3 regions of the Janthinobacterium svalbardense genome follow, and region 3 is predicted to be linked to each of the others. Evidence: predicted binding sites of a transcription regulator. Region 3 holds the regulator's gene; each other region holds the start of a gene.
The links. The regulator sigma-54, encoded in region 3, starts transcription at its own class of promoters, with help from an activator protein. The targets are predictions, from matches to a motif close to TGGCANGNAANCTGCTTT.
Positions count from the first base shown of each region.

Region 1: a site for sigma-54 is predicted at 5,570-5,587, ahead of CNX70_RS19120 (urease accessory protein UreD). Genes of this name have one in related genera too.
Region 2: a site for sigma-54 is predicted at 4,941-4,958, ahead of urtA (urea ABC transporter substrate-binding protein). Genes of this name have one in related genera too.

Region 1 is NZ_CP023422.1:4,334,302-4,344,615, forward strand. It holds gene CNX70_RS19085 (HupE/UreJ family protein) at 1-409, opposite strand, end outside; gene ureG (urease accessory protein UreG) at 406-1,044, opposite strand; gene CNX70_RS19095 (urease accessory protein UreF) at 1,067-1,747, opposite strand; gene ureE (urease accessory protein UreE) at 1,747-2,271, opposite strand; gene ureC (urease subunit alpha) at 2,285-3,985, opposite strand; gene CNX70_RS19110 (urease subunit beta) at 3,987-4,316, opposite strand; gene CNX70_RS19115 (urease subunit gamma) at 4,347-4,649, opposite strand; gene CNX70_RS19120 (urease accessory protein UreD) at 4,673-5,515, opposite strand; gene CNX70_RS19125 (EAL domain-containing response regulator) at 5,676-7,880, opposite strand; gene CNX70_RS19130 (sensor histidine kinase) at 8,056-10,221, opposite strand; gene CNX70_RS19135 (PAS domain-containing hybrid sensor histidine kinase/response regulator) at 10,218-10,314, opposite strand, start outside.
Region 2 is NZ_CP023422.1:4,473,155-4,483,468, reverse strand. It holds gene CNX70_RS19750 (Hsp70 family protein) at 1-1,290, opposite strand, end outside; gene CNX70_RS19745 (Hsp70 family protein) at 1,293-3,164, opposite strand; gene CNX70_RS19740 (DUF2760 domain-containing protein) at 3,161-3,739, opposite strand; gene CNX70_RS19735 (DUF4349 domain-containing protein) at 4,036-4,824, shown strand; gene urtA (urea ABC transporter substrate-binding protein) at 5,011-6,264, shown strand; gene urtB (urea ABC transporter permease subunit UrtB) at 6,353-7,936, shown strand; gene urtC (urea ABC transporter permease subunit UrtC) at 7,933-9,048, shown strand; gene urtD (urea ABC transporter ATP-binding protein UrtD) at 9,045-9,875, shown strand; gene urtE (urea ABC transporter ATP-binding subunit UrtE) at 9,878-10,314, shown strand, end outside.
Region 3 is NZ_CP023422.1:844,816-855,129, reverse strand. It holds gene CNX70_RS03725 (DUF3683 domain-containing protein) at 1-315, opposite strand, end outside; gene CNX70_RS03720 (YqaA family protein) at 584-1,075, opposite strand; gene ilvA (threonine ammonia-lyase, biosynthetic) at 1,277-2,815, shown strand; gene queF (NADPH-dependent 7-cyano-7-deazaguanine reductase QueF) at 2,924-3,766, shown strand; gene CNX70_RS03705 (PTS sugar transporter subunit IIA) at 4,100-4,582, shown strand; gene hprK (HPr(Ser) kinase/phosphatase) at 4,619-5,554, shown strand; gene rapZ (RNase adapter RapZ) at 5,671-6,534, shown strand; gene CNX70_RS03690 (enoyl-CoA hydratase/isomerase family protein) at 6,535-7,620, opposite strand; gene hpf (ribosome hibernation-promoting factor, HPF/YfiA family) at 7,756-8,118, opposite strand; gene CNX70_RS03680 (RNA polymerase factor sigma-54) at 8,188-9,666, opposite strand; gene lptB (LPS export ABC transporter ATP-binding protein) at 9,671-10,314, opposite strand, start outside.

The DNA of each region.
Region 1 (10,314 bases), 2.8 Mb from region 3:
GCAATTCCTGGCCATGCGCATTGCCATGCGCCAGCGCAAACACACCCACGAGCAGCATGCCGAGCCAGTTCGGCAGCGCCAGCGCCAGCGCGATGGCCAGCCCCACCAGGGCCACCGTGGCGGCGATACCCGTTTCCAGACCGGGCACCGTCAAGCCCGCCATGCCGGCCAGCGCGCCGAGCAGCATCATGCCGAGGAAAGTGGCGGGCTGGGCCAGGCTGCGGCGCTGCTGGCCGCCCCAGAGGCCCACGCCCAGCATGGCCAGCAAGTGGTCGATGCCCGTGAACGGATGGGCGAAGCCGGCCAGGAAGCCGACGCTGTCGCCATGGCCGGGGTGGGCCATCGCAGGTAAAGCCAGCAGGCACAGCGCCGCCACGGCGGCCGTTTTTGTCATCAGTCTTGCGCTCATTGCAGCTCCTTGCCTGGTTGATCGAGCAAACCTTGCTCGCGGATAAAATCGATGACCACCTGCACGCCGTCGCCGCTGCGCAAGTTGGTAAACACGAAGGGGCGCTCGCCGCGCATGCGCTTGGCGTCCTGCGCCATCACGTCGAGATTGGCACCCACATACGGCGCCAGGTCCGTCTTGTTGATAATGAGCAAATCGGAGCGCGTGATGCCGGGCCCGCCCTTGCGCGGGATTTTTTCGCCGCCCGCCACGTCGATCACGTAAATCGTCAGGTCCGACAGTTCCGGACTGAAGGTAGCGGCCAGGTTGTCGCCGCCCGATTCGACCAGGATCAAGTCGAGATGCGGAAAATCTGCCTGCATGCGCGCAATCGCTTCCAGGTTGATCGACGCGTCTTCGCGAATCGCCGTGTGCGGGCAGCCGCCCGTTTCCACGCCCATCAGGCGCTCGGCCGGCAAGGCGTCCGCGCGCAGCAGGATTTCCATGTCTTCCTTGGTGTAGATGTCATTCGTGATGACGGCCATGTCGTAGCGCTCGCGCATGCCCTTGCACAGCATTTCGCACAGGGCCGTCTTGCCCGAGCCGACCGGGCCGCCGATGCCCACGCGCAGGGGATTGGAGGTAATCGATGTCATGTTTGCTCTCTCATTGAATAGTTCAGGAACGGTACAGGCGGCTGTACTGCACTTCGTGCCGCATCGACAGCAGCGACAGGCCGGGCGCCCAGTTGCCCATCTCGTCGTCTTGCAAGGTTTGCGCCGTCAGCGCCGCCGCTTCCAGCTCCGGGCGCAGCGACAGCAGCAAACGCTGGCCCGCCACCTGCCCCAGCGGCACGGATTTCACGCAGACGAGCACCTGGTTTTCCGCCCAGGCGAACAGCATGGCCAGCAGCGCCTCTTCGCGCGGAATCGCCAGCGCCACCACGGCGCAGGCATAGGCGGTGGGCAGCGCGACTTCCGGCTGCCCCTGCAGCATGTCGATCAGCACGCCGTCGGCCACGCCCAGCTCGGCCAGCAATTTGGTCAAGGAATACCCCATCTGGATGGTTTCGGCGCGAAATTCCGCCGTGTCGCGCGAAGCGATGAAACGCTCGCTCCAGCGCTGCACGGCGCACAGATCCTGCGCTGCAAACGCCTGCATCAAGCGCCAGCACAGAGGCGCTTCCCAGCGCGCCACCACCAAGGTCAGATGCTGGGCGATCCACGCGCGCGCCGTGGCCGCGTCGTGCACCAGGCCAGATTCGAGCGCCGCTTCCAGCCCCTGCGAATAGCTGTAGGCGCCGATCGGCAAGGCCGGGCTGGCGAACTGCAGCAGATGCAGCAGGGCCGACGCCTGCATCATGCGGCGCCTGGCACATCGCCGGGACGGTGGATTTTCTGCCGCAGCGGCACGGGCGCCAGCAAATGCGGGCCGTGGCCATCGTGGTGGCCATGGCCGCCGCCATACGCGCCCGCCTCCGGTTCGAACGGCGCGCTTTCCTCCGCCACGGTCGCCTGCAAGCCTTGCAGCATCTCTTTTAAAACGGGGTCTTTGCGGATGCGCAGAAAGCCCTCGCCCACCTGCGCCTGCGTGTGGCGATTCCCCAGGTGGAAAGCGCAGCGCAGCAGGGTGTGCGCATCGGCGCAGCGTACCAGGTAGGTCGGTTCGCGCGCGGCGACGATCTGCACCACCTGCCCTTCCGGCCCCGTCATGCGCTCGCCGTCGCGCAGCACCGTGCCGCGCACGGTGAACACGGCCACCTCGTCGCCATTCGACAGCACGGCGCGCAGCCGGCATTTTTCGCGCTGGTCGTAGGGCAACACAAGTTGGGCAAACGGCGTACGTTCATCGCCAGGTCCCAGTTTGGTATGCAATGTGAGCATGCTTGTCTCCTGCTTAAAATAGAAAATAGCGCTGCGCCATGGGCAGCACGGCCGCCGCCTCGCACACCAGCAGCTGGCCGTCGGCGCGCACGGCGTAGGTTTCCGGGTCCACTTCCATGTGCGGCGTGGCGCTGTTATGGATCATGTCGTGCTTGCGCAAGCCGCGCATGTTTTTCACGGCGATGACGGATTTGTTCAGCTTCAGCTGATGGCCGATATCGAGGTCGTAGGCCGCCTGCGAGACAAAGGTGAACGACTTTTTCAGGCCGCCGCCGAAGGCGCCGAACATCATGCGGTAATGCACGGGCTGCGGCGTGGGAATCGAGGCGTTCGGGTCGCCCATCTGCGCGGCGGCGATCATGCCGCCCTTTAAAATCATCGACGGCTTGACGCCGAAAAAAGCCGGCTTCCACAGCACGAGGTCGGCGATCTTGCCCGCCTCGATGGAACCGACCACGTGCGCAATGCCATGCGTGATGGCCGGGTTGATCGTGTACTTGGCAATGTAGCGCTTGGCGCGGAAATTGTCGCTGCGCGCCGTGTCGGGCGCCAGCGGCCCCCGCTGCACCTTCATCTTGTGCGCCGTCTGCCAGGTGCGCATGATCACTTCACCCACGCGGCCCATGGCTTGCGAGTCGGACGACATCATCGAGATGGCGCCGATGTCGTGCAAAATGTCTTCGGCGGCGATGGTTTCGCGGCGGATGCGCGACTCGGCAAACGCCACGTCTTCGGCAATCGCCGGGTCCAGGTGGTGGCACACCATCAGCATGTCCAGGTGCTCGTCGAGCGTGTTGACGGTAAACGGGCGCGTCGGGTTGGTCGACGACGGCAGCACGTTGGCCTGTCCCACGGCGGCGATGATGTCGGGCGCATGGCCGCCGCCCGCCCCTTCCGTGTGAAAGGTGTGGATGGTGCGGTCCTTGAAGGCGGCCAGGGTGTGCTCCAGAAAGCCGCCCTCGTTGAGGGTGTCGCTGTGCAGCGCCACCTGCACGTCCATGCGGTCCGCGACGGACAGGCAGTTGTCGATGGCGGCCGGCGTGCTGCCCCAGTCCTCGTGCAGTTTCAGGCCGATGGCACCCGCGCGCACCTGTTCTTCCAGCGGTAGCGGCAGGCTGACGTTACCTTTCCCCATGAAGCCCAGGTTCATCGGGAAGGCGTCGGCGGCCGCCAGCATGGCGTGCAAATGCCATGGCCCCGGCGTGCAGGTGGTCGCGGCCGTGCCCACGGCCGGTCCCGTGCCGCCGCCCAGCATGGTGGTCACGCCGCTCATCAACGCTTCCTCTATCTGCTGCGGACAGATGAAGTGGATGTGCGTGTCGACGCCGCCAGCCGTGACGATCAGGCCCTCGCCGGCGATGATCTCGGTGGCGCCGCCGATGGGCAAGGTCACGCCAGGCTGGATGTCGGGGTTGCCCGCCTTGCCGATGCCGAAAATCAGCCCGTTTTTCAGGCCGATATCGGCTTTCACGATGCCCCAGTGGTCGAGGATGACGGCATTCGTGATGACGGTGTCCATCACCTCGGCCGCGCAGCGCTGCGACTGGCCCATGCCGTCGCGGATCACCTTGCCGCCGCCGAATTTCACTTCTTCGCCGTAGATCGCGTAGTCATGCTCGATCTCGATGAACAATTCCGTGTCGGCCAGGCGGATGCGGTCGCCCTTGGTGGGGCCGAACATTTCGGCATACGCGCTGCGGGGAATGCTGGCCATCTCAATCCTTTCCCGGTGGAGTGTCTTGCAGGTCGCCCATCACTGCACCATTGAAGCCGTAGACCTTGCGTTCGCCCGCCAGCGCCACCAGTTCCACCGTGCGCTGCTGGCCCGGTTCGAAGCGCACGGCCGTGCCGGCCGTGATATTGAGGCGCATGCCGTAGGCGCGCCAGCGCTCGAAGGCCAGCGCCGGATTGACTTCAAAAAAGTGAAAGTGCGAGCCCACCTGGATCGGACGGTCGCCCCGGTTGGCCACCACCACGGTGGCCGTGGCGCGCCCGGCATTCAAGCTGATTTCGCCTTCTTCCAATTTGTATTCACCTGGGGTCATGAGGGGCTCCTGTCAATGTCGCTTGTGTGCTTACGGTATCGGATGGTGCACGGTCACCAGCTTGCTGCCATCGGGGAAGGTCGCTTCCACCTGGATATCGGGGATCATCTCGGCGATGCCGTCCATGACGTCGGCGCGCGAGAGTATCTTGGTACCGTCCGACATCAGCTGCGCCACCGACTTGCCATCGCGCGCGCCTTCCATGATGGCAGCGCTGATCAGGGCCACCGCTTCCGGATAATTCAATTTCAAGCCGCGCGCCAGGCGCCGTTCGGCCAGCAGCGCGGCCGTAAAAATGAGCAGCTTGTCTTTTTCTCGGGGAGTCAGGTCCATGGTTTTCCTTGTCTTTCCTGTTCTTATGTGTTCCAACTGCGGGGCACGACGGCGTCGCGTCCCAGCATGGCGGGGCGCAGCAGCAGCCAGGCGGCCAGCATGATCGTGCGCGACGCCTCGCTGTCGCCGCACAGCAGGCGCACCACCACCAGCGCTTTCATGTGCGTGGCGCCAAACACGGCGCCAGCCGGCACGGCGATCTCGCGCACGGCTGCCAGTACGGATGGAGAAACGGGTGTGCCGACGGCGATCAGGGTGGCGCATACCGTGTGGCCAGCCAGCCCCAGGGGACTGGCCATCAAGGCGCCGCCTCCCGCCAGCACGCCCTGCTCCCACCACAGCAGCTTGCCGCCACGGCGGATCTGCACCTGCTGGCTGATGCTGCCCGTGTTGAAAACTTCGCCCGAGGCGCTGCGCCCCAGGCAGACGATGTCGCAGCCGATATAGCTGGCGTCCTGCGCCAGTTCCACTTCATGGCGCAGGTGCACGCAAGCCTGGTCGAAGAAAATGCTTTCCTGCGGCAGCCACTCGATGGCGGCGCCGCTACCGGCGCGCAGCACGATGTGCTGACCCGAGACGTGGCCATTCGCGCGGTACCACTTGGCGGCGCCCGGCGAGGTCAGCAAGGCATGCGCGCCTGTGCCCACCGTGGCGTCGACGGCCAGCTGGTCGCCGCCCACCACGCCGCCTGGCGGATGGATGATGATGGCGTGGCAGACGGCATCGCCTTCCGGATACAGGGGCTTTTGCACGCGCAAAGGGCCGCTATGCGTGCGCTCGACCAGGCGGCTGACGCCATCGTGCAGCGCAAAGCCCAGGCGCAAATGCGCCTGCCAGGCGCCGTGTGCGCTGGGCTGTGAAGACATGGCTGGATGGGTACTGTCTGGCATGCGGGGCAATCGCGTAAATAAGCGATTACCTAAGCAGGATATGTGCCAGCGTCAGGGGATGGAAAAGTGAGCATCCTGCACCGCGCTGCTGCGAATGCACCGGCATGGTGCAGCAGCCGCACCGCGGCGTGTATGCTCAGGCCACGGCCAGGGAGCGCCGTTCGCGCAGCAAGGCCGTGAATGGTGCGGCAGCCAGGGGTCGGCTGAAATAATAGCCCTGCATTTCGTCGCAGCCGTGTTCCGTCAGGAAGTCCACCTGTTCGCGCGTTTCCACGCCTTCGGCGATGACGCGCATGTCCAGGTTATGTGCCAGCGAGATGACGGAACGGGCGATGGCCGCGTCGCTGCTGCTGGTGGTGACGTCGTCGACGAAGGATTTGTCGATCTTCAGCACATCGATGGGAAAACGCTTCAGGTAGCCCAGGCTGGAATAGCCTGTGCCGAAGTCGTCGAGCGAAATACCCACGCCGATATCCTTCAGGCGCGTCAGCGCCGCCACCGCCTTGTCCGGGTCGCCCATCACCGTGCTTTCCGTGATCTCGATGCCGAGGCAGGCGGGTGCGATGCCGTATTTACGCAATACCGCCTCGACGAAAGGCACCGTGCGATCCTGCGCGAACTGTTTACCGGACAGGTTGACGGCCACCTTGATGCTGCCCAGGCCTGCGTCGTGCCAGGCGCGGATCTGCGCGCAGACGCTTTCCAGCACCCATTCGCCGATGGCCGTGATCAAGCCGTACTCCTCGGCTAGCGCGATGAACAGGCCGGGCGACACCTTGCCCAGCACCGGGTTCTCCCAGCGCAGCAGGGCTTCCGCGCCCAGCAAGGCGCCCGTGCGCAAGCACATCTGCGGCTGGTAGTGCACTGCGAATTCATCGCGGCAGATGGCGCCGCGCAGCTGCTGCTGCATGGCCAGGCGGGCGCGGATATCGCTGCCCATGCGCTCCGTGAAGAAGGCGTAATGGTCGCGCCCCATTTCCTTGGCGCGCACCAGGGCCGTGTCAGCGTGGCGCAGCACGTCATCGAGGCTGTCGCCATCGGCCGGGCACATGGCGATGCCGATGCTGGTGGTCAGCGCCAGGCGCTCGCCACCGACATTGAGCTCTTCGCGCAAGCCGGCCAGAATGGTTTGCGCCAGCGCCAGCGTGCGGCCCAGCAGGGCATCGTCCTGCAGCAGGATCTGGAATTCGTCGCCGCCCTGGCGCACCACCGTGTCACCCTCGCGCACGCAGCCGGAGAGGAAACGCGCCACCACTTGCAGCGCCTTGTCGCCCACCGCCTGGCCGTGCGAATCGTTGATGTTCTTGAAGCGGTCCAGGTCCAGACACATCAGCACCACTTGCTGGCTGTCGCGCAGGGCGTTGGCGCGCGCCTGTTCAAAACGTTCGCGCAGCAGCACGCGGTTCGGCAAACCCGTCAGCGCGTCGTGGTAGGAGAGGAAATCGATCAAGTGCTGCTCGGCCTTGCGCTCGCTGATATCGAGGAAGACGCCGATGTAGTTAACGACGGCGCCATCGGGCCCGTGCACGGTGGAGGCGCTGAGCAGACAGGGATAGGTGTCGCCGCTCTTGCGCCGCGTTTGTACTTCACCCGACCAGCAGCCGCTGCTGCGCAAGCCCTGGCGCAGGGCCTGCAACACCGCTTCGCCCGTGTGTCCGGCATGCAGGCGCATGATGTCCGTGCCCACCACTTCCTGCGCCGCATAGCCGGTGATGCGTGTAAAGGCGGGATTGGCCGTGACGATGGTGCCGGCCGGATCGGTGATCAGGATGGCGTCCTGGGTGGCTTCGAAGACTTGGCCGGACAGGCGCAGCAATTCTTCATTGGCGCGGCGGATCTGCACTTCGCGCGCCAGGGTGCTGGCCACCTGCTCCAGTTCCGCCGTGCGTTCGGCCACGCGCCGCTCCAGATTGGCGCGCTCCTGCGCCAGCTGCAGCTGCGCCCGCGCCAGGCGCACGTGCGCGTCGGTGCGGGCGAGGATTTCCTCGGCCTGGAAGGGCTTGGCGATGAAATCGACGGCGCCCAGCGCAAAGCCGCGCACCTTGTCGTCCGTATCGTACTGGGCCGACAGGAAAATCACCGGCACCTGGCGCAGGGACGGTATCTCCTTCAGGCGGCGGCAGACTTCAAAGCCGTCGAGGCCCGGCATGCGCACGTCGAGCAGGATCAGCTCCGGCGGGCGCGCCTGGGCCGTCCACAGGGCCAGTTCACCGTTCGGCGCCTGGCGTACCGCATAGCCGGCGCCGCCCAGCAAATCGCTCAACAGCTTGAGCGAAGCCGGCGTATCTTCAACGATCAGTACTTCGCCCTTAGCATTCACTTCGGAAAAATCGCGGTGCATGTAGCAGTTCTCTCAGCTTTGGATGAGGCGCGGCGCTCGATTGCCACGCTGGACAAGACATTTCTTTGCGATGAACTACGTATTATCATCATAATCTTTATTGCAATTTAGCACCATCCATCCACGACACTTAGTCCGTCTTTTCATCGAATCCGATGTTGTCAGTCCACACTATTCAAGCGCGCACCAGCAGGCCCTCGCTCTCCAGCAAGACGCACAGCTGACGGTACTGGTGCTGCTCGAGCATGGCCTGCAGCGGCGCCAGCAACGGCGCCGCCGACGCCGGCAGGGCCGCCAGCAGCTGCGCCACCCTGGCCAGGTTCAATTCGCGCAGCGCCACCAGCAAGGCGGCGCGCTCGTCCCCGGCCAGCAGCAGCAAGTCTTGCGCCTGCAGTGCCGGCAGCACTGCCGCCTGCGCCGACATGGCCGGCAGCGCGGATGCCTGCACTGGCGCCTGCGCCGCCTGCGCGGGTATGCTGAAACGGAAGGTGGCACCCTGCCCCGGCGTGGACTCCAGCGTCAGTTCGCCTTTCATCAACTGCACCAATTCGCGCGAGATGGCCAGGCCCAGGCCCGTGCCATCCTTCGGCCCCGCGCTGTCGGCCTGCACGAAGGGCTCAAAAATGCGCTGCTGGTCTTCCAGCGCGATGCCGATGCCCGTGTCGCTGACGGCGAACGACAGGCGCCACGTGACGTCATCGCGCCGCTCGCCGCGCACGCGCAAGGTGACCTCGCCGCTGCCGGCGAACTTGACGGCATTCGACATCAGATTCAGCAGCACCTGGCGCAAGCGCGTCGCATCGAGCAGCACCGCCGCCGGCAGGTCCGCGCAATCGAGGCGCAGGGTCAGGCCCTGCTGCTCGGCGCGCATGCCCAGCATGTCCATCACTTCCTGCAACAGGGGCGCCAGCGCCACCACGGTCGCCTGCGCCTGCAAGCGCCCCGCCTCGCCCTTCGACAGTTCGAGGATTTCATTGATCAGGGTGAGCAAATGATTGCCGGAGCGGTGGATGATGGCCAGGTTGCGCTTTTCATCGTCCTGCATGTTGGGCGAGGCGGCCATCAGGCGCGAAAAGCCGATCACGGAATTCAAGGGCGTGCGCAGTTCATGGCTCATGTTCGCCAGGAAGGTGCTCTTGGCGCGGTTCGCCGCCTGCGCCTGGCTGACGGCCACCGACAGGGCGCTCGTGCGCTCGGCCACCAGTTCTTCCAGGTGATGGCGGTGGCGCAGCAGTTCCAGTTCGGCCTCGCGGTGCGCCGTAATATCATAGTTGGAGCCCACCAGGCGCATGGGCAAGCCCCGCCCGTCGCGGAAGATCACGGCGTCGGCCTTGATGTAGCGGATGGCGCCATCGGGCCACAGGATGCGGTATTCGTGCGTGAACGCCTGGCCGGCGCCCAGCGCGGCGCGCAGGGCCTCCTTGGCCGCCGGCACATCGTCCGGCATCAGCGCCGCGCGCCAGATCGCCGCCGGCGACACGGTGCTGGCCGCATCGGCCTTGAACTGCGCGTACATCTGCTCATCCCACTGCAAGGCATCGCTGCTGACGTTCCAGTCCCAGATGCCGATGCTGGCCGCACCCGTCGCCATCTGCACGCGCTCCTCGCTGCGCTGCAGGGCGCGGTAACGGCTGTCGAGCAGCGCCACCATGTCGCGGATGGAGCGGTACAGGGTGCGCAGCTCGCCCAGGAACCAGGCTTTCGGCGGCGTGCCGAACGCTTCGCCCTGCCCCGCCTTGACGCCGGCCGCGTACTGGCCGATGGCCTTCAACGGCTTGAGCATCAGGCACCACAGGAGCAGCCAGATGCAGGCTACCAGGATCACGTCAAGCGCCACGATCATGGCGCCGATGCCCAGCGCGCGCTGGCGCAGCTGCGCGTGCAGCAGGGCCGGCGTGGCATACACGGCAACGCTGCCGATGACTTGTCCGCCTGCCGTCACAGAGCGCCGCTGCACCAGCCAGCCCGCTTCGGCGGACAGCGCGGCGCGGCTCTCGATGGCGCCGTCCGCAGTGCGGCGCAGGACCAGCGCCTCCTTGCCGATGCCCGGCGTGAGGGAGCTGGCCACCAGTTCGCGCTTGCCCAGCATGCTGCGCATGATGGCCTGCATCTGCTTTTCGTCCAGGTTCCACAAGGGCAGTTCGATGGCCACGGCCAGCTGGTCCGCGCTGACGGCCAGGCTGCGATGCAGCTGCTGCCAGCGCTGCTCGCGTTCGGACTGGTAAAACAGCACGGCAAACACCAGCAGCAGCGCAGTGACGACACAGGTCAGCGCCACGCTGACGGCCAGCACGATGGATACGCTGCCCAGGTGCCAGCCCTTGGGTAGGTGAAAAGTCATGCGTCTTCGCCCTGCGGTTCGCTGGCCAGCTGCGCCAGCAAGGCGCACAGCGGCTGGTACTGGTGCTGTTCCAGCATGGCGGCGATGTGCGCG
Region 2 (10,314 bases), 2.6 Mb from region 3:
GATGGTGAGGGGCTGACCCCGCCAGTGCGCGAGCGTGTCGGCCAGGCGGCGCGCCAGCGCGTCGGCGCGGAACACGCCGCCGTTCAGCAGCAAGGTGTCGGGCAGTGCGCCTTGATGCTGTTGCAAAAAGCTGGCCAGGTGGCGCGTGATGGCCGCGTCCTGCGCATACGGCAAGCCGAATTCGACGATGCCGGCGCGGCCTTTTTTCGCCGTATCGCCCAGTTCCACCTTCGGGAAAAAGCCATCGACCACCAGGGCCGCCACTTCCTCGCGCGTGATGTCGACGGAACGGCTGGCGCCTATCAGGCGCGAGCCGGCGCCCAGCAGGGTTACGCTGGCCTTGTCTGGTGCGTCGCTGGAGAGTAGCAGTTCCTTGGCGGCGCGGCAGCGCTCCATCAGCTGCGACAATCGCGCGGCGGACAGCTTCATGCCACCTTCGACGCCTGCCGCCATGCGCGTTTCCACCAGGTGGGCCAGCGCCAGGTCCATATTGTCGCCGCCGAGTATCAAATGGTTGCCCACGCTGCTGCGTGTGAGCTGGGGTTCGCCATCGTCATCGAAGGCGACGTCGATCAGGCTGAAATCGGTGGTGCCGCCGCCCACGTCGCAGACTAGAATGCGGCGCGTATTGGCCAGGTCGTCGCGCAAGGTGGTGCGCCTGCGCTGCAAATAATCATAAAAGGCGGCCTGCGGTTCTTCCACCAGGCGCAAGGTGGGCAAGCCCGCCAGGCGGGCTGCCTCCAGTGTGAGTGCGCGCGCACCCTCGTCGAACGAGGCAGGGATGGTCAGCACCAGTTCCTGCTCTTCGAGCGGAGAATCCGGGAAGCGGTGATTCCACGCGGCGCGCACATACGCGAGGTAGCTGGCGCTGGCCGCCACGGGCGACACCTTGGCCACGTCGGCGTCGGCACCCCATGGCAAAATCGGCGCCTGGCGATCCACGTTCGCATGCGACAGCCAGCTCTTCGCGCTGGAAACGAGCCGGCCCGGCACTTGCGCGCCGAGCTGGCGCGCCAGGGCGCCCAGCACGGGGTGTTCCGCGCTGGTGACATCGCCCTGTGGCCACGGCAGCTGCAAGTCGCCCGCCGCCAGTTCGCCAGGGGCAGGGTGGTAGCGCAGCGAGGGCAGCAGGGGGCGTGCGCCCACTTCGCCGGGAGCGAGCAGCTGCTCGATGGCGAACAGGTTGATTTCTGCCTGCGCATCGCCAGCCGCCGCATACGCCACCACCGTGTTGGTGGTGCCCAGGTCGATGCCGACCAGGAAGGCCGGCTTGCCCACAGCGCTGCGCATGTTTATGGCTGCGGCGTGCCGCGCACGTCGAATTCCACTTTCCAGCGCTCGGCGCCGTCAGGGGAAACGGCCAGCAGCTCCAGCGTGCCCGCTTCTGTCACGCGTGCGTGCAATTTCACCTGCACCACGTCGCCAGCCGAGCGGCCTTCGGCCGATAACGTCGCCTGGATTTCGCTCAGCTCCTGCAATTCATCGGGACCCCAGAAGTCCAGCAAGTCGCCGATCTGGTCGTTGCGCCGCGTGGACGAGGCGAAGAAGCGGAAGTGTACGGGCTCGCCCACCACCAGGCCGAATTGCTGGCCTGGCAGTTCCAGTTCGCTGCCTTCTTCCATGCCGAACGGCGCCACGCACAGGGCCTGGATCGGCGGTTCCATGCCGGGAATGGCCGGCATGGCCGATTCGATGGCCACATAGAAGGCGCTGGCCGTGCCGCCGCGAATGCGCACGCCATGGCCGCGCCGCACGTAGCTGTAGTAGGCCGCGCCACGCGCCACGGCCAGGTCCAGGTCGGCCCCGGCCAGCATGCGTGCCGGTTCCGCGCCTTCCAGGTATAGCCAGTCGTTGACGGTCGCCATGATGCGCTGCACCAGCAAGTCGGACTTGAAGACGCCGCCGTTGAACAGCACGGCCGTCGGGTGCAAGAAGCTGGCATCTTGCGACTGGCGGCCCGCAAAGCCTTCCAGTTCGCTGGTTGCCGCCACTTGCCGGCCCAAAAACGCCGCCAGGTGGCGCGTGATGGCCGCGTCCTGCGCATATGGCAAGCCCAGTTGCGTCAGGCCGGCGCGCGTGCGCACGGCAGGGCGGCTCGATGCTTCCACTTGCGGGAAGAAGCCGTCGAGAATGAAGGTGGACACTTCGGCGCGCGTCAGTTCCGTGCGGATGGAGCCGCCGATCAGTTTCGAGCCGCGGCTCGGCACGACGATCGGTGCCACATCGAGGCCGCTGTCGGCCAGCAGGCTTTCCTTGGCGCTGCGGCAGCCGTAAGTGAGCGCGCGCATTTGCCAGGCGTCCAGCTGCGTGCCGTTGACGGCCAGCTTACGGGCCACCAGGTGGGCCAGCGCCAGATCCATATTGTCGCCACCAAGCAGGATGTGTTCACCAACGGCCACGCGGTGCGGTTCCAGCACGCCATCGCGTTCCAGCACGGCGATCAGCGAAAAGTCGCTGGTGCCGCCGCCCACGTCGACGACTAAAATGATGTCGCCCGGCTTGACTTCCTTGCGCCAGCGTCCTTCGCTGGTCTGGATCCAGCTGTACAGGGCTGCCTGCGGCTCTTCCAGCAGGGTCAGCGAGGTGTAGCCGGCCGCCTGCGCCGCTTCCATCGTCAGCTCGCGCGCGGCCGGATCGAACGAGGCGGGGATGGTGACGGTGATTTCCTGCTGCGCGAACGGCGCTTGCGGGTGGGCGTTGTCCCAGGCCTGGCGCAAGTGCGTCAGGTAGCGCGTGGCGGCCGTGATCGGTGAAATGCGCGCCACTTCGGCCGGCGCGTCATTCGGCAAAATCGCCGCGCGGCGGTCCACGCCCGGGTGGCACAGCCAGCTTTTCGCACTGGAGACCAGACGGATGGGCGTGGTGGCGCCCCGGCTGCGGGCCATTTCGCCGACGACGAACGGCGCTTCGGCTTCCTCGGTGACCCAGGGCAGGGCCAGGTCGCCCGCCGTCACTTCGTCGGCGTGCGGCAGATACACGAACGATGGCAGCAGCGACAATTCTTCTACCGTGCCTGGCGCCGACAGTTGCGGCACTTTCAGCACGCCGTGGCTGGACTTTTCGCCGTCGCTCTCGACCAGGTTCACATACGACAGGGCGCTGTGGGTGGTGCCCAGGTCGATGCCGATGGCGTAGCGCGGGCCAGGGTTGATGGTATCGTTCACAGTTCCACCTCGGCCGGGGCCAGGATGGCGGCGTCGTGCTGCCCGCTCAGTTTCGGCAGGCGCACGCTCGAAGCGCGCCAGCCGCGGTGGCTCAGGGTGCCCGTGAATGGCGCCGAGCCGACGACGTTGCCCGTCAGGCGTACTTGCGCGGAATCAAAACCATCGTGGAGCACGATGCGGCTGCCCTCGGCTTCCTGGCGCACGGCCTCGATGGTGAAATACTCGCGCATGACCTTGGCGCAGCCTTCGTGCACCACGCGGGCGGCCGCGCCAATGTCGGCATCGGCATGGCTGCCCAAGTTTTCCTGGGTGAAATCGATCAATCGCGCTTCGCGTTGCAGCAGGGCCAGCAATTGCAGGGCGGCGTCCGGCGTGGCTTCTTTTAATATGACGGGCGCGGCGGCCGGCGTTGGCACGGGGGCAGGCGCAGGAGCAGGGGCCACCGGCGCCACCTCGGGCAAGGACAGTTTTTCCACGCGGGCCGCATAGGCGGCGTCCGACAGGGTGCTGAAGAAGGCGCCGAAAGCCAGCGGGACGCGGCGCCAGAACGATGGGTGGGACGATGGTGTGCTCATAGGAACTCGTTTCTCTGATCTGTAGGGTGGCGTCGGCGGCGCGCCGGGTGGCGGGGCCGCTTCGCAGGGTAGTGCATGTGCCGGGCCCGTCGTACATATCGGGCCGGCTGCGTTTGCCCGCATGATACCAGCTACCGGGCCGCCGCCAAAGCCGCCGGCCCCGGCGCAGCCAGCCTGACGCATGGATTTTCTTTGTTCCTGCGCAAGGAAACGCTCGATTTCGTGCCGTTTCGACTAGAATCGCGCATTAACTTTTCGCCTGACCTTGTTGCCATGATAATCCCCAGAAAGAAATCATGAAAAATTTATCCATATGTCTGTTCGGTCTGATGCTGCTGGCCGGTTGCGGCGGCAAGGGCGAGAGCGCGGGCCAGTCCAGCGCTGCGCGTCTCGATGGCAAGGAAAAGGGCAGCGAGTTTCTTGCCTATGAACACAATGTCAGCGTCGATACGAATGAGGCGCAAGTACGGCCCCTGTATGAAAAAGTGGTCGCCGCCTGCAAGGCCGACACGGAAAACGGCTGCTTGCTGCTCGATTCCAGCATCGACGGCGGCCGCTACGTGCACGCGCGCATCAGCATGCGCGCCAAGCCGGCCGGCATCAAAAAGCTCGTCGCGCTGGTCGCGGCCGGCGGCGACGTCACCAGCCAGGGCACCAAGGTGGAAGACCTGGGGCGCCCCGTGCTCGACAGCAAGAAACGCCTGGAGATGCTCAAGCAGTACCAGGCGCAATTGCAGGACCTGGAAAAGCTCTCGGGCGCGAACGTCGATGCCTTGATCAAGGTGACCAAGGAACTGGCCACCGTGCAAGTGGAACTGGAGCAGGCGACGGCGGCCAATGCGCTATTGATGCAGCGCATCGACACGGACTTGCTGAACGTGGCCATCAGCGCCGAAGGCAAGCAGTCGTTCTGGCGTCCCGTCAAGCGGGCGCTGGGTAACTTCACGGAAAACCTGTCGGAAGGCGTGGCCAACGCCATCACGGCCATGGCGTATATCCTGCCGTGGCTGATCGCTTTCGTGCTGCTGTTCCCGCTGGGACGCAAGGGCTGGCGCCGCCTGAGAGGAACACCGCGCAAGGATTAAAGTCTGCCGCGCACCTTTTTACGGCAATTTGAAACCTGGCTGCACAGTCCTTGTGCAGCCAGGTTTTTTTTCGTGCGGCGCTGGTCGCGTGCACCATGGCGGACGCCTGCCGGCGCTGGCATGCATTCTGCTTTAACAACATCGTAGTCCCAGTCCGTCCCCCACGAATCATTCACAGGAGTCCCCATGTCACGACGCATCATCCTGAAAGCGGCCGCCGCCGGCGCATTCGCCCTGGCCACGTCCACTTACATGCAGGCAGCCTTGGCCGCCGACACCATCAAGGTGGGCATCTTGCACTCCCTGTCGGGCACCATGGCCATTTCCGAAACGTCGCTCAAGGATGTGGCGCTGATGACGATCGCCGAGATCAATGCCAAGGGTGGCGTGCTGGGCAAGAAGCTGGAAGCCGTGGTGGTCGATCCCGCGTCGAACTGGCCCCTGTTCGCGGAAAAAGCGCGGCAACTGGTGGCGCAGGATAAAGTAGCTGTCGTGTTCGGCTGCTGGACATCCGTGTCGCGCAAGTCGGTTTTACCCGTCTTCAAGGAACTCAACAGCCTGCTGTTTTACCCCGTGCAATACGAGGGCGAGGAGCTGGAAAAGAATGTGTTTTATACGGGCGCCGCGCCGAACCAGCAGGCGATCCCGGCGGTGGAATACCTGATGAGCAAGGATGGCGGCGGCGCCAAGCGTTTCGTGCTGCTGGGTACGGACTATGTGTATCCGCGCACCACCAACAAGATCTTGCGCGCCTTCCTGAAAAGCAAAGGGGTCAAGGATAGCGACATCAGCGAGGTCTACACGCCGTTCGGCCACGCCGACTATCAAACCATCGTCGCCAACATCAAGAAGTTTTCCACGGGCGGCAAGACGGCCGTCATTTCCACCATCAATGGCGATTCCAACGTGCCGTTCTACAAGGAGCTGGGCAATGCGGGCTTGAAAGCCACGGATGTACCCGTCGTCGCGTTTTCCGTGGGTGAGGAAGAGCTGCGCGGCATCGATACCAAGCCGCTGCTCGGTCACCTGGCGGCCTGGAATTATTTTGAATCCGTCAAGAATCCCGTGAATACGGCTTTCATCAAGCAGTGGAAAACGTATGCGGTGGCGCAAAAGTTGCCGAACGCGGGTTCCGTCGTGACGAACGACCCCATGGAAGCGACCTATGTGGGCATCCACATGTGGGCGCAAGCGGTGGAAAAGGCCAAGTCGACGGACACGGACAAGGTGATCGCCGCCATGGCTGGCCAGAGCATGAAAGCACCATCGGGCTTCACCCTCACCATGGATGCAACGAACCACCACTTGCACAAGCCCGTGATGATCGGCGAGATCAAGGCCGATGGGCAATTCAATGTCGTGTGGAAAACCAAGGAACCGATCCGCGCCCAGCCGTGGAGCCCGTTTATCAAGGGCAATGAGGGCAAGCAGAAGTTATGAGTTAGCGGCAGAAAGGCCGGGGTCAGACCCGACGGGTCTGACCCCAGATTTTCGCTTGGGCTGAAGTAACGATGAGAGGTCTTTCCGCATGCGTCTGCTACGTCGTATTTTGTTATTACTGTGCCTGCTACCACCGTTCGCGCAGGCCGCCATCCCTCCAGAATTGCTCAAACCGCTATCCGGCGACGACCCCGATACCAGAGTCGCTGCCGTCGCCCAGATCGCCGCCCTGGCCACGCCCGAGGCCGCCAAGGTTCTGCAAGCCTTGCAGGACGATGCCTTGTATGCCGCGCCCGATGGCAAGGTGTATGTCGTCGACGGTGAACATGCATATGACCCGGCAAGCGGCCAGAACGTGCCGCTGCCCGACGGCATCGACGGCGTGATGGTCAACAACCGCTTGCGCGCGGCCGTGGCGGGGGCGCTGTCGGGCTTGCAGTTGCTGGCGCCGGAACGAACGGTACGGCTGGCGGCCGCGCAAGCCTTGCAAAAGGCGGTCGATCCCGCGCAAATACCCCTGATCCGTACGGCGCTGGCACGGGAAAACGATGCTGACATCAAACAGATCTTGCAAGTGCTGATCGCCAGCGCCAACCTGCATGCGCCGGACGCCGCCACGCGCAAGGCCGCCGTGCAGGACCTGGCCGGGAGCAGCGATGCGCGCTTGTTGCCCGTGCTGCAAGCCATGCTGGAGAAAGGGGGGGAGCCCGACGAGACTGTGCAGCTGGCCGCCATCGAGACCATGCGCCAGATCAAGGGAAGAGTGTCGCGCATGGAATTTGCCGGCAATGTGTTCTACGGCATTTCCCTGGGAAGCGTGCTGCTGCTGGCCGCGCTGGGCCTGGCCATCACCTTCGGCTTGATGGGCATCATCAACATGGCGCATGGCGAATTGCTGATGATAGGCGCTTACACGACGTATCTGTGCCAGCTGTTTTTCCGTACCTACCTGCCCGGCATGCAGGAGGCGTACCTGCTGGCCGCGCTGCCGGCCGCTTTCTTCGTCGCCGGCCTGGTGGGCGTGGTGCTGGAACGCACGGTGATCCGCTGGCTGTACGGGCGGCCGCTGGAAACCCTGCTGGCCACCTGGGGCATCAGCCTGATCCTGATGCAGACGGTGCGTACGATCTTCGGTGCGCAAAACGTGGAAGTGGCCAATCCCGCCTGGATGTCGGGCGGCGTCAGCGTGCTGGGCGGCCTGGTGCTGCCGTACAACCGCCTGGCCATCATCGGCTTTGCCGTCGTCGTGGTGGTGGCCGTGTGGGTGATCCTCAACAAAACTCGGCTGGGCCTGTTCGTGCGGGCCGTGACGCAAAACCGCCGCATGGCCGATTGCGTGGGCGTGGCCACGGGCAAGGTCGACATGCTGACTTTCGGCCTCGGTTCCGGCATCGCGGGACTGGGCGGCGTAGCGCTGTCGCAGCTAGGCAATGTGGGGCCGGACCTGGGCCAAAGCTATATCGTCGACTCCTTCATGGTGGTGGTGCTGGGCGGCGTGGGCCAGCTGGCCGGCACCGTGATCGCCGCGCTGGGCCTGGGCGAAGTGAACAAATTCCTCGAACCGGTGGCGGGCGCCGTGCTGGCGAAGATCGCCATTCTCGTATTCATCATCATTTTCATCCAGCGCCGGCCGCAGGGCCTGTTTGCCATGAAGGGACGCAGCGTCGAATGACTACCTCCTATCCGATAAAGCAGGGCCTGTTTACGCGGCCCGTCTGGCTGGCCATTGCCGCATGCACGGTGCTGGCGGCACTGTTGCCGATTTTTAACCTGGCGTTTGCCGAAGGGCATGCGCTGCACGTGTCCGCCTATACGGTGGCGCTGGTGGGCAAGTTCATGTGCTACGCGCTGGCCGCGCTGGCGCTGGACCTCGTCTGGGGCTACACGGGCATCCTGTCGCTGGGGCACGGCGTGTTCTTTGCCCTGGGCGCATATGCGCACGGCATGTATCTGATGCGCGCCATCGGCGACCAGGGCCAGTACCACAGCAGCTTGCCCGACTTCATGGTGTTTCTCGACTGGAAAACTTACCCGTGGTACTGGGCATTTACCGAACATTTCTGGTACTGCATGGCCCTCGTCGTGCTGGTGCCGGGCGTGCTGGCTTTTGTCTTCGGTTACTTTGCGTTTCGCTCGCGCATCAAGGGCGTGTATTTTTCTATCATCACGCAAGCGATGACGTATGCGTTCATGCTCTTGTTCTTCCGGAATGACACCGGCTTTGGCGGCAACAACGGTTTCACGGATTTCAAGACCATCCTCGGCCATAGCGTCACGGCGCCTGCTACCCGGGCCGTGCTGTTCCTGCTGACCCTGGCCTTCCTGCTGGCGGCGCTGGTGGGCGCGCGCGCCATCGTCCGCTCGAAATTGGGCCGGGTGCTGCAGGGCGTGCGCGACAGCGAGGCGCGGCTGATGTTTCTTGGCTACAACCCGCTGTGGTTCAAGCTGTTCGTGTGGACCTTATCCGCCGTGCTGTGCGGCATCGCCGGTGCCCTGTACGTGCCGCAGGTGGGCATCATCAATCCGTCCGAAATGTCGCCCGCCAACTCCATCGAAATGGTCGTGTGGGTGGCCGTCGGCGGGCGCGGCACCCTGCTAGGCCCGATTGTGGGCGCCTTCACCGTCAACGGCTTGAAAAGCTGGTTCACGGCGGCCTTGCCGGAGCTGTGGCTGTTCGCGCTGGGCCTGCTGTTCATCGTCGTCACGCTGTTCATGCAGCAAGGCATGCTGGGTGTGTTGAGCAAGCTCAAACGCAAGCCCGTCGTGGCAGAGGAGGCTGCATGAGCATCCGCATGTTGCCCGGCATGGCCAGCGCCGAAGCTGGCCCCACGTATTCGCGCGTGAAAGGCGAGGGCGTCGATACGACGCATGGCGCCATTTTGTATCTGGAAGACATCAGCGTGTCGTTCGACGGCTTCAAGGCGATTAACAAGCTGAGCCTCGATATTTCCGTGGGCGAGTTGCGCTGCATCATCGGCCCTAACGGGGCGGGCAAGACGACGATGATGGACGTCATTACGGGCAAGACGCGGCCCACGTCCGGCACGGCCTGGTTCGGCCAGACCATGAATCTGGCGACGATGACGGAAGCGCAAATCGCCCACGCGGGCATCGGCCGCAAGTTCCAGCGCCCTACCGTGTTCGAGCAGCACACGGTGTTCGATAACCTGGAACTGGCCATGAAGATGGACAAGCGCGTGGCGCCCACCCTGTTTGCCCGCCTCACGTCGGAGCAGGCAGGCAAGATCGAAGCCATATTGCGTTTGATCCGCCTCAACGGCCACGAGGCGCGGCCAGCTGGCTTGCTGTCGCACGGGCAAAAGCAGTGGCTGGAAATCGGCATGCTCTTGATGCAGGAGCCGCAGCTGATCCTGTTGGACGAACCGGTGGCCGGCATGTCGGACGCGGAAACGGCGCGCACGGCGGAGTTGCTCAATGAATTGCGCGGCAAGCATTCGATCATGGTAGTCGAACACGACATGGGTTTCGTCACGGACATTGCCCAGCAAGGCATCGTCACCGTGCTGCATGAAGGTGCCGTGCTGGCGCAGGGCCGCATGGACGAAGTGCAAGCCGACGAGCGGGTCATCGAAGTCTATCTGGGGAGGTAACCATGCTCGAAGTGCAACAGTTAAATCAATACTATGGCTCCTCGCACACCTTGCGCGGCATCAACCTGTCGGCGCGCAAGGGCGAGTGTCTGGCCTTGCTGGGCAGGAATGGCGTGGGCAAGACGACCTTGTTGAAATGTCTGATGGGCGTGCTGCCCGTGGCGCAGGGCACGGTGGCCTTTAACGGGCGCGACATCACGAAGCTGGCGCCGCATTCGCGGGCAAAGCTGGGCATCGCCTACGTACCGCAGGGGCGCGACATCTTTGCGCGCCTGACGGTCGAGGAAAACTTGCTGATGGGTATGGCGGTGAAGCGGGGCAGGCAAGCCTCGCGCATCGATCCCCACGTGTATGAGTTGTTTCCGGTATTAAAAGAGATGCTGCAGCGGCGTGGCGGCGATTTGTCGGGTGGGCAACAGCAGCAGTTGGCCATCGCCCG
Region 3 (10,314 bases):
CAGGCGGTGATGCAAGGCATCGATCAAGCCCTGGCGGCGCTTCGGGTTGTCCAGCAAGTCATCCTGCAGGTAGGGGTTGCGGCGCACCACCCAGATGTCGCCCAGCACCTCGTACAGCATGCGGGCCGAACGGCCCGTCTGACGGGCGCCGCGCAGCTCGTCGAGCAGGCGCCAGGAGTCCTCCCCCAACAGGCGTATGACGATCTCGCGATCGGAAAACGACGTGTAGTTATACGGGATTTCGCGCAGGCGGCTTGCTGCGGGAGCATTCGGCGTTTCTGCCAGTAAAGCTTGGAGTTGTGCGGGAGCGTTCATGGAGTGTGGTGACGATGTGGACTGGACCCTAAAGGACCATTTTATCTTATTGCGCCGCACCATGCCGGAACAGCCTTAGGCCGCCTAAGGTTTAAGCACCTCATCCGCTACCATAGCAAATACGGAAAAGCCTACTTTTACATGAATAAAAAACCAGTTCCCATGATTTTTTGACGCAAAAATGCCAAGAATCGGACTCTACTGCAAACTATCGAACTGCCCAAAAATAGGGCAAACAGGCGTTGCATTACGCCCGTTTGCCTGCCGTTTACGCCAGCATTTGTCCGATCCGGTGCCACACGCCATCGGGCACGTACAGCAGCAAAGCCGTCATGCTCAGGTAGCGCGCGCACTTGCCGATGGCCATGTAGGCCACGCTGGGCCAGAACGGCAGCTTGAGCCAGCCCGCCAAGGTGCACAGGGGGTCGCCCACGAGGGGCAGCCAGGCCAGCAACATGGTCTTGGCGCCATAGCGAGCCAGCCAGCGGAACCAGCGCGTGTCGCGCTCCTTGGCGAACGCCTGCTTGGCCCGGTAGCCCATCCAGTAGTCGACCATGCCGCCCAGGGTATTGCCCAGGGTGGCGACGCCGATGGCGGCCCAGAACAGTGCAGGATTGGCCTTGATGACGGCAAACACGGCCGGCTCCGAGCCGAGCGGCAGCAAGGTGGCGGAAATAAAGCTGATCAGAAAGACCGAGGTCAGCCCGACTTCCGGTGCTGCGATCAGCTGCAGCAGCCAGGCGATTGCGGATTCGATCATGGAACACTTCGCGATGCAGTAAGGCTCTCCATTATAATGAAGAGCAGCCTGCGCGCCGCACACATCGCGCCAGCCGGCAAAGGCATACCCGCCCGCAGTTCCACAGAGCATTATTGTCGCCAGGCTATCCGCCGCCGCGCCGCCGCTATCGACCGACACGCTCCAGTACCTTTCTGGCCCAGAATCACTTGCTAGCAGACTATGAACATCGACTACCTCAAGAAAATCCTGACCGCCCGCGTCTATGACGTCGCCACCGAAACGCCGCTGGAACTGGCCCCTGCCCTGTCGCAGCGCCTGAACAACCAGATTTACTTCAAGCGCGAAGACATGCAAAGCGTGTTTAGCTTCAAGATTCGCGGCGCCTACAACAAGATGGCCCAGCTCAGCGATGCGGAACGCAAGCGCGGCGTCATTTGCGCTTCGGCCGGCAACCACGCCCAGGGCGTGGCCCTGTCGGCCGCACGCATGGGCTGCCGCGCCGTCATCGTCATGCCCACCACCACGCCCCCCGTCAAGATTGACGCCGTGAAGGCGCGCGGTGGCGTGCATGTGGAAATCGTGCTGCACGGCGAGTCCTACACGGACGCCTACAACCACGCACTGACCCTGGAAAAAGAACAGAAGCTGACCTTCGTGCACCCGTTCGACGATCCGGACGTGATCGCCGGCCAGGGCACGATCGGCATGGAAATCCTGCGCCAGCATTCCGGCCCCATCCACGCCATCTTCGTGGCCATCGGCGGCGGCGGCCTGATCGCCGGCGTGGCTGCGTACGTGAAACAGATTCGCCCCGACATCAAGATCATCGGCGTGCAAACGGTCGATTCGGACGCCATGGCGCGCTCGCTGAAAGCGGGCGAACGCGTCACCCTGCCCGACGTGGGCCTGTTTTCGGACGGCACGGCCGTGCGCCTGGTGGGCGAGGAAACCTTCCGTTTGGCGCAGCAATATGTCGATGACATCATCATCGTCGACACGGACGCCATCTGCGCCGCCATCAAGGATGTATTTACGGATACGCGCTCCATTCTGGAACCGGCCGGCGCACTGGCCATCGCCGGCGCCAAGGCCTACGTGGAGCGGGCCAGCCTGAGCAAACACCCCATCGTCAACCAGACGCTGGTCACCATCGCCTGCGGCGCCAACATGAATTTCGACCGCTTGCGCTTCGTCGCCGAGCGTGCCGAGCTGGGCGAGTTCCGCGAAGCCGTGTTTGCCGTCACCATGCGCGAACAGCGGGGCAGCTTCAAACGCTTCTGCTCGCTCATCGGCGCGCGCAACGTGACGGAATTTAACTACCGCATCAGCGATGAAAAAGCCGCGCACGTGTTCGTCGGCATCCAGATTGCCGACCGGCATGAATCCGGGGCGATGGCGAAGAAATTCGAGGAGCATGAATTCAAGACGCTGGACTTGACCCACGACGAGCTGGCCAAGTCGCACATCCGCCACCTGGTGGGCGGCAAGAGCCGCCTGGCGCAGGATGAGCTGCTGTACCGCTTTGAATTCCCCGAGCGCCCCGGTGCGCTGATGCGCTTCCTCGACAGCATGGCGCCGAACTGGAATATTTCCCTGTGTCATTACCGCAGCCAGGGCGGCGACGTGGGCCGCATCCTGGTGGGCCTGCAAGTGCCGCCCGATGAAATGGGAGAATTCGCCCGCTTCCTCGATACCCTCGGCTATCGTTACTGGGATGAAAGCAGCAATCCTGTGTATAAGCTGTTCCTCGGGCAATAAGCCCAACTGCAAATACTGGGATCGTACCCTGCAGGGTACGACCCCAGTCGTCGCCGTTGGGTTGAAATAGGCTACCATGCGTCCTTGACCGAACTACGCCACACGACCATGACCACCACCAACGACCTCGCCGAACTGTCTCCCCTGGGCAAAAGCTCCGCCTACCGCAGCGATTACGCGCCGGAATTGCTGTTTCCGATTCCGCGCCAGGGCAAGCGCGACGAACTGGAATTGCACGGCACACTGCCGTTCTTCGGCCTCGATATCTGGAATGCGTATGAACTGTCGTGGCTGAACCAGCGCGGCAAGCCGCAGGTGGCCATTGCCAAGGTCAGCGCGCCGGCCGATTCGCCCAACATCATCGAGTCGAAATCGTTCAAGCTGTACCTGAACTCGTTCAACCAGACCAAGCTGGATAGCCCGGAAGCGTTGCTGACCTTGCTCAAGCAGGATTTGTCGAACGGCTTTGGCGCGCCCGTGCAAGTGGAACTGACCTTGCAGGAAGATTTCGGCAAGCTCAAAATGGGCGAGTTCGACGGCGTGCTGCTCGACCGCCTGGACCTGGAAATCACGCAATACACGCCCTCGCCGCTGCTGCTGAAGGCGGCGTTCGATGATGCGCCGGTGGAAGAAAAACTCGTCTCGCACTTGCTCAAATCGAATTGCCTGGTGACAGGCCAGCCGGACTGGGGCAGCGTGCAGATCGCGTATGCAGGACCACAGATCGACCAGGAAAGCCTGCTGCGCTACCTGATCGGTTTCCGCGAACACAATGAATTCCATGAGCAATGCGTGGAGCGCATCTTTGTCGATATCTTGCGCCAGTGCAAGCCGCAAAAACTGTCCGTGTATGCGCGCTATACACGCCGCGGCGGGCTCGATATCAATCCGTGGCGCAGCAACTTCAGCACGGGCACGATGCCGGGCAATCTGCGCAATGCGCGCCAGTAATACCAGGCAACAGCACAAAACCATGCCAACAGGAATGTTGGCTGTGTTTTAAAACAACGTTGCAGTAGTGCCGCAGAGCATGTCAAAGACGCTGAAAAATCGGAAAATCGGCATTCGGCGGCGGAAAAATCTGTTCGCCGTGTGTTTTTAATCAAGAAATAGCCGATACACCCCGATGTTATTTTTTTGCTAAAATGATGGCGACATGGGCTGTAGCGCGCACTGTGCCCGCAGCGCGCGTATACTGTTGAGAATTGGCGTTACAGGCCGCAGAAACAGGCCTATAATTCGGCTCGCAAGCCCTCTGCGCATTGCACCATTTCATTGAGTGTCATGACTAATCTTAGCAAAATACTATCTCTCGAAAACGTCCTGCTGGACCTGGAAGTGTCCAGTAAAAAGCGCGCCTTCGAGCAAGCCGGCCTGATCTTCGAAAACAATTACGGCATCGCCCGCTCTACCGTTTCGGACAATCTTTTTGCCCGCGAACGCCTGGGCTCGACAGGCCTGGGCCATGGCGTGGCCGTGCCGCATGGCAGGGTCAAAGGCAGCAAGACCCTGAAAGCCCCGCTGGGCGCCTTCGTGCGCCTGGCCGAGCCGATTCCCTTCGAGTCGCCCGATGGCAAGCCCGTCAATCTGCTGTTTTTCCTGCTGATTCCCGATCATGTCACCCAGCAACATCTGGAAATTTTGTCGGAAATCGCCGAAATGTTTTCCGACGATGCCTTCCGCACGGCGCTGGCCACGGATCCGGAACCGAAATCCGTGCATTCGCGCATCGTCAATTGGCAACCCAGTCTGCAAGCGACGGGTTAAACTTCAGGTATTCCTCCACTCCTGAAGAAGACTGCCATGTTGCAAACGCCGCTGACGATACAACGCCTGTACGACGATAATCGTGAAAGTCTGCAACTGGGCTGGTTCGCCGGTTTCCCCGGCGGCGAGCGCCTGATCTCGGGCGATGTCTCGTCGGCCGCCGACCAGGTGGGCCACTTGAACCTGATCCATCCGGGCCGCATCCAGGTCTTCGGCCACCAGGAAATCAATTATTATCAGCGCCTGAAGGTCAACACGCGCACGCATGTGATCGGTGAACTGATCGCCGGCGGCCCACCCGCGCTGATCATCGCGCAAGGGCTGGAAACGCCGCCCGACATCCTCGCCATCTGCGACGAGCAAAACATTCCCCTGTTCTCGACCCCGCTGCCGGCCGCGCAAGTGATCGACTTCCTGCGCGTCTACCTGTCCAAAAAGCTGGCGCAGCGCATCATCATGCATGGCGTGTTCATGGACGTGCTGGGCGTGGGCGTGCTGATCACGGGCGATTCGGGCCTGGGCAAGAGTGAGCTGGGCCTGGAACTGATTTCGCGCAGCCACGGCCTGGTGGCCGATGACGCCGTGGAATTCTCGCGCATCGCGCCCAACATGATCGAAGGCCGCTGCCCACCCCTGCTGCAAAACCTGCTGGAAGTGCGGGGCCTGGGCTTGCTCGACATCAAGGCCATCTTTGGAGAAACGGCCGTGCGCCGCAAGATGCGCTTGAAACTGATCGTGCACCTGGTGCGCCGCAACGCGCTGGAAGAGGAAGTCGAACGCCTGCCCTTCCTGTTCCCCACGGAAGACGTGCTCGGCTTGCCAGTGCGCAAGGTCGTCATCCCCGTCGCCGCCGGCCGCAACATCGCCGTGCTGCTGGAAGCGGCCGTGCGCAATACGATTCTGCAGCTGCGCGGCATCGATACCTTGCAGGAGTTCATGGAACGGCAGAGGTTGGCAATGAGTGGCGACTAGCGTTGCAAGGAGTTCACCCATGCATGGGCGAACCGTTAGTACAGTCTAAATTGCAATAATCTGTAAAGATCATTGCTTTGGGAGCGCAGTGCCGATCTTTATTGTATGATCGGCGTATGCATATCGTCCTTATCACCGGAATATCCGGCTCCGGTAAATCCGTCGCGCTCAATGTGCTGGAAGATACCGGCTACTATTGTGTCGACAACCTGCCACCGGCCTTGCTGCCCAGCCTGGTGCAAACCTTGCTCGACGAAGGCACACCGCAACTGGCCGTCGCCGTCGATGCGCGCAGCGCCGAGTCGCTGGCCAGCCTGCCGCACAATGTGGCCCTGCTGCGCGACCAGGGGCACGACGTCAAGGTGATGTTCCTCACGGCCACCACGCATTCGCTGGTGGCGCGCTTCTCGGAAACGCGGCGCAGCCATCCGCTGTCGCACGAATTGCGTCCGAACCAGAACCCCGCCAGCCGCCGTACCCTGATCGAATGCATCTCGGAAGAACGCGAGCGCCTGTCGACCATCGAACAGCTGGGCCATGTGATCGATACCTCGGAACTGAGCGCCAATAAATTGCGCGCCTGGATCAAGGATATCGTCGCCTCCGAACGCGCGCCGCTGACCCTGTTCTTCGAATCGTTCGCCTTCAAGCTGGGCGTGCCGCTGGACGCCGATTTCGTCTTCGATGTGCGGGCCTTGCCGAATCCCTATTACGACCTCGCGCTGCGTCCGCTCGACGGACGCGATGCGCCCGTGATCGCCTTCCTCGACGCGCAACCGAGCGCGCTGGAACTGCTGGCCGACATCCGCGCCTTCATCGAGAAATGGTTGCCATCATTCAAATCCGACAACCGCAGCTACCTGACGGTGGCGCTCGGTTGCACGGGCGGCCAGCACCGCTCCGTGTACATGGCGGAACGGCTGGCGCAATACTTCGGCCCCAACGAAAGAGTCGTGCTGCGCCACCGCGAGCGCGCTTAATCAGTTGAGGTGGCGCAGCGGATGCGCCGTGGCCGGCCAGACGGGCGCAAAGAACCGCGCCACCATGGCTGCATCGACCTGGTCCAGGCTGGCGGGGTTCCAGCGTGGCGCATTGTCCTTGTCGACCACCAGCGCGCGCACGCCTTCCAGCACTTCGCCATGCGCGAAATTGTGGCGCACCACGCTGCGCTCCAGGCGCAGGCAGTCGGCCACGCCCAGGTGGGCACCGCGCTGCAGCAATTCCATGGTAACCGACATCATCAGCGGCGAACGCAAACGCATGGCCGCCAGCGCCTTGCCTGCGAACGCGCTGTCGTCCTGCGCCAGCGAGGCCATGATGGCGGCCACGGAAGGGGCGCCGAAATGGCGGTCCAGCGCCGCGCGCGCCGTGGCCAAAGGAGAAGCCCCCGCCTCGGCCTGGAACGGTGCCGCCAGCGCCTTGATGGCCACCGGCAAGGCCTCGCCCGGCGTCGATTCGAACAGCGCCAGCAGCGCCCCCATCTGCGCCTCGGGCAGATAGACATCGGCCAGCCCCGTGTACAGGGCATCGGCCGCGTTGATCGTCAAGCCCGTCAAGCCCAGGTACAGGCCCAGCTGGCCGGCCAGGCGGGACAGAAAATAACTGCCACCCACGTCCGGGAACAAGCCGATATTGACTTCCGGCATGGCCATGCGCGTGCGGCCCGTGACGATGCGCAAGCGATTGCCGGGCCCGGCTTGCGCCACGCCCATGCCGCCACCCATGACCACGCCATCCATCACGGCGATATACGGTTTCGGGTAGAAATGAATGACATGATTTAAGGCGTATTCTTCCGTAAAGAAATCTTCCAGCAATGCACTGCCGCCTTGCGGCGTAGCCAGGCCCGCATCATAAAAGAAACGGATATCGCCACCGGCGCACAGGGCTTTTTCGCTGCTGGAACGGATCACGACGGCGTCCACCTGCGGATCGTCGCGCCAGGCCAGCAAGACGGCACTCAGGGCGCGCACCATCTCCAGCGACAGGGAGTTGAAGGCTTTCGGACGGTCGAGCACGATGTGCCCGGTGCGGTTGCGGATGGAGGTCTGGACGAAGTCGCTCATGGCAGGCAGGAAAGAAGTGAAAGTGCCAACATTTTAGCGCCTGCGCGGGGAACATTGCGTTCGACAGGTACGGGCGCAAAAAAGGGCGCAAGATGTGCGCCCTTAGTTGATCACAACTGCTGGAAGCGGGTGGCCTTAAACGGCGACGACGGCGTCTTCCTCGGAGTTGTCTGGCAGATGCTTGATCGCCTCTTTACCGTGCCCTTGCACTTTGGTTTTGTACTTCATCACTTGCCTGTCCAGCTTGTCGATCAGGGTATCGATTGCGGCATACAGGTCGTGCGCCAGGCTTTCCACATAGACTGTTTTGCCACTCAGACGCAGGTTGACTTCGGCCTTTTGACGTTTTTCTTTCTCTTTGAGGTTATCCACGGTCAGAATCACGGCGATATCGATAACTTGATCGAAATGACGTTTCACGCGCTCCAGCTTCGTTTGTACGTATTCACGGATGGCTGGTGTCACTTCGAGATGATGTCCGCTGATGGTGAGATTCATACACACTCCTAAAGATGATCGGGTTCGTGCGGTCCATCCTATCCGGCCCGCAGAGGAACCGAAAAAAACTTACAAACACTTACGCAGGCTCACTGGCGGAATTTTCAACGCTTCCCGGTATTTGGCAACAGTACGTCGCGCAATCACCATGCCTTGTTCCCCCAGCATGTCCGCAATCTTACTGTCGGATAAAGGATTTTTAGGGTCTTCTGCTCCTGTCAGTTGCACGATCAATGCCCGTATCGCCGTCGATGATGCTTCGCCCCCCGCTTCGGTGGCGACGTGGCTACCAAAGAAATATTTCAACTCAAACATGCCATGCGGGGTCAGCATGTACTTTTGGGTTGTTACCCGCGAGATAGTACTCTCGTGTAAACCCAGTGTATCAGCTATTTCACGGAGCACAAGGGGGCGCATGGCAACGGCCCCATGCGAGAAAAAGTTCTTTTGTCTTTCTACTATCGCCTGCGCCACACGCAGGATCGTGTCGAAACGCTGGCGCATATTCTTGATCAGCCACTTGGCTTCCTGCAATTGCGCGCCCATGGCGCCCTCGCCCTTGCCCTGCTTGAGCAAGTTGGCGTACATGGCATTGACGCGCAGGCGCGGCATGACGTCGTTGTTCAGGGTGACTTGCCAGCCATTGCGCGCGCGCTTGACGACGACATCGGGCACCACGTAATCGGACACATCCGAGGCGAACACGGCGCCCGGATGCGGATTGCACTGGCGAATCACCGTCTGCGCTTCACGCAAGTCTTCCTCGTCGCAATCGAGGGCTTTTTTCAGCTTGTTGAAATCGCGCTGGGCAAACCAGGCCAGGTGCTTTTCCACGATGACGAGGGCCATGCGCCGCGTCACCATGGCGACGTGCGGCAAGCGCTTGATTTGCAGCGCCAGGCATTCGGACGCGTTGCGCGCACCCACGCCGGGCGGATCGAAACTTTGCAGCAGGGACAAGGCCGTACGCATCTCGTCGGCGTCGATTTCCAGCTCTTCCGGCAGGCGCGCCAGGATGTCGTCGAGCGACTCTTCCAGGTAGCCATTGTCGTCGAGCGCGTCGATGATCAGCTCGACCAGCGCGCGGTCGCGCAATTCGAGCACCGTCACGCGCATCTGCTCCATCAAGTGCTCGCGCAGGGTGCAGTGATGGGCCTCCAATTGCGGACGCGAATCTTCGTCGTCGGGCGCCTTGCCCCGGCTCGCCTCGCTCCAGTCGCTGTCGCCACCATCCGCGGCGGCCGGGCTGTCGCCCGCTTCGCCGTCAAAGGTTTCTGCTTCGGCCGGCGCCGCGGGCGCATCCTGGCCTGGCGGCTGGGGCGGTGCTTCGGCCGGCGCGGCCGTGGAACTCAGGGCCCCGTCGGACAGCAGGCGCAGCGAATGGTCGAGCGGATCGTCGAGGCGCTCGAGCAAGGGATTGTCCGTCAGCAGTTGCTCTAGTTCCTGGTGTAATTCCAGGGTAGACAATTGCAACAGGCGTATCGATTGCTGCAACTGCGGCGTCAGTGCCAGGTGCTGCGAAGTGCGCAGCTGCAATGATTGTTTCATTGGCTCACATGCGGAAGTGTTCGCCCAGATAGACCCGGCGTACCGACTCGTTCGCGATGATGTCGTCGGGGCGTCCCGACGCCAGCACCGAGCCCTGGTTGATGATGTAGGCACGGTCGCAAATACCCAGCGTCTCGCGCACATTATGGTCGGTGATCAGCACGCCGATATTGCGCTCCTTCAAGAAGCGCACGATGCGCTGGATCTCGATCACGGCGATGGGGTCGACACCGGCGAACGGTTCGTCGAGCAGCACGAAACGCGGGTCGGTGGCCAGCGCGCGGGCGATTTCCACACGGCGCCGCTCGCCGCCCGACAGGGACAGCGCCTGGTTCTCGCGCAACTTTTCAATTTGCAAGTCGGCCAGCAATTTATCCAGGCGCTCCTCGATCTCGGCCTTCTTCAGGGGACGGCCTTCGACGGTCTGGATTTCCAGCACGGCGCGGATATTGTCTTCCACCGTCAGCTTGCGGAAGACGGACGCTTCCTGTGGCAGATACGACAGGCCCATCTGCGCGCGGCGGTGGATCGGCAGGCGGGAAATATCCACGCCGCTGATATCGATGGTGCCGCCATCGGACGGCACCAGACCGACGATCATGTAGAACGAGGTGGTCTTGCCGGCGCCGTTCGGGCCCAGCAAACCCA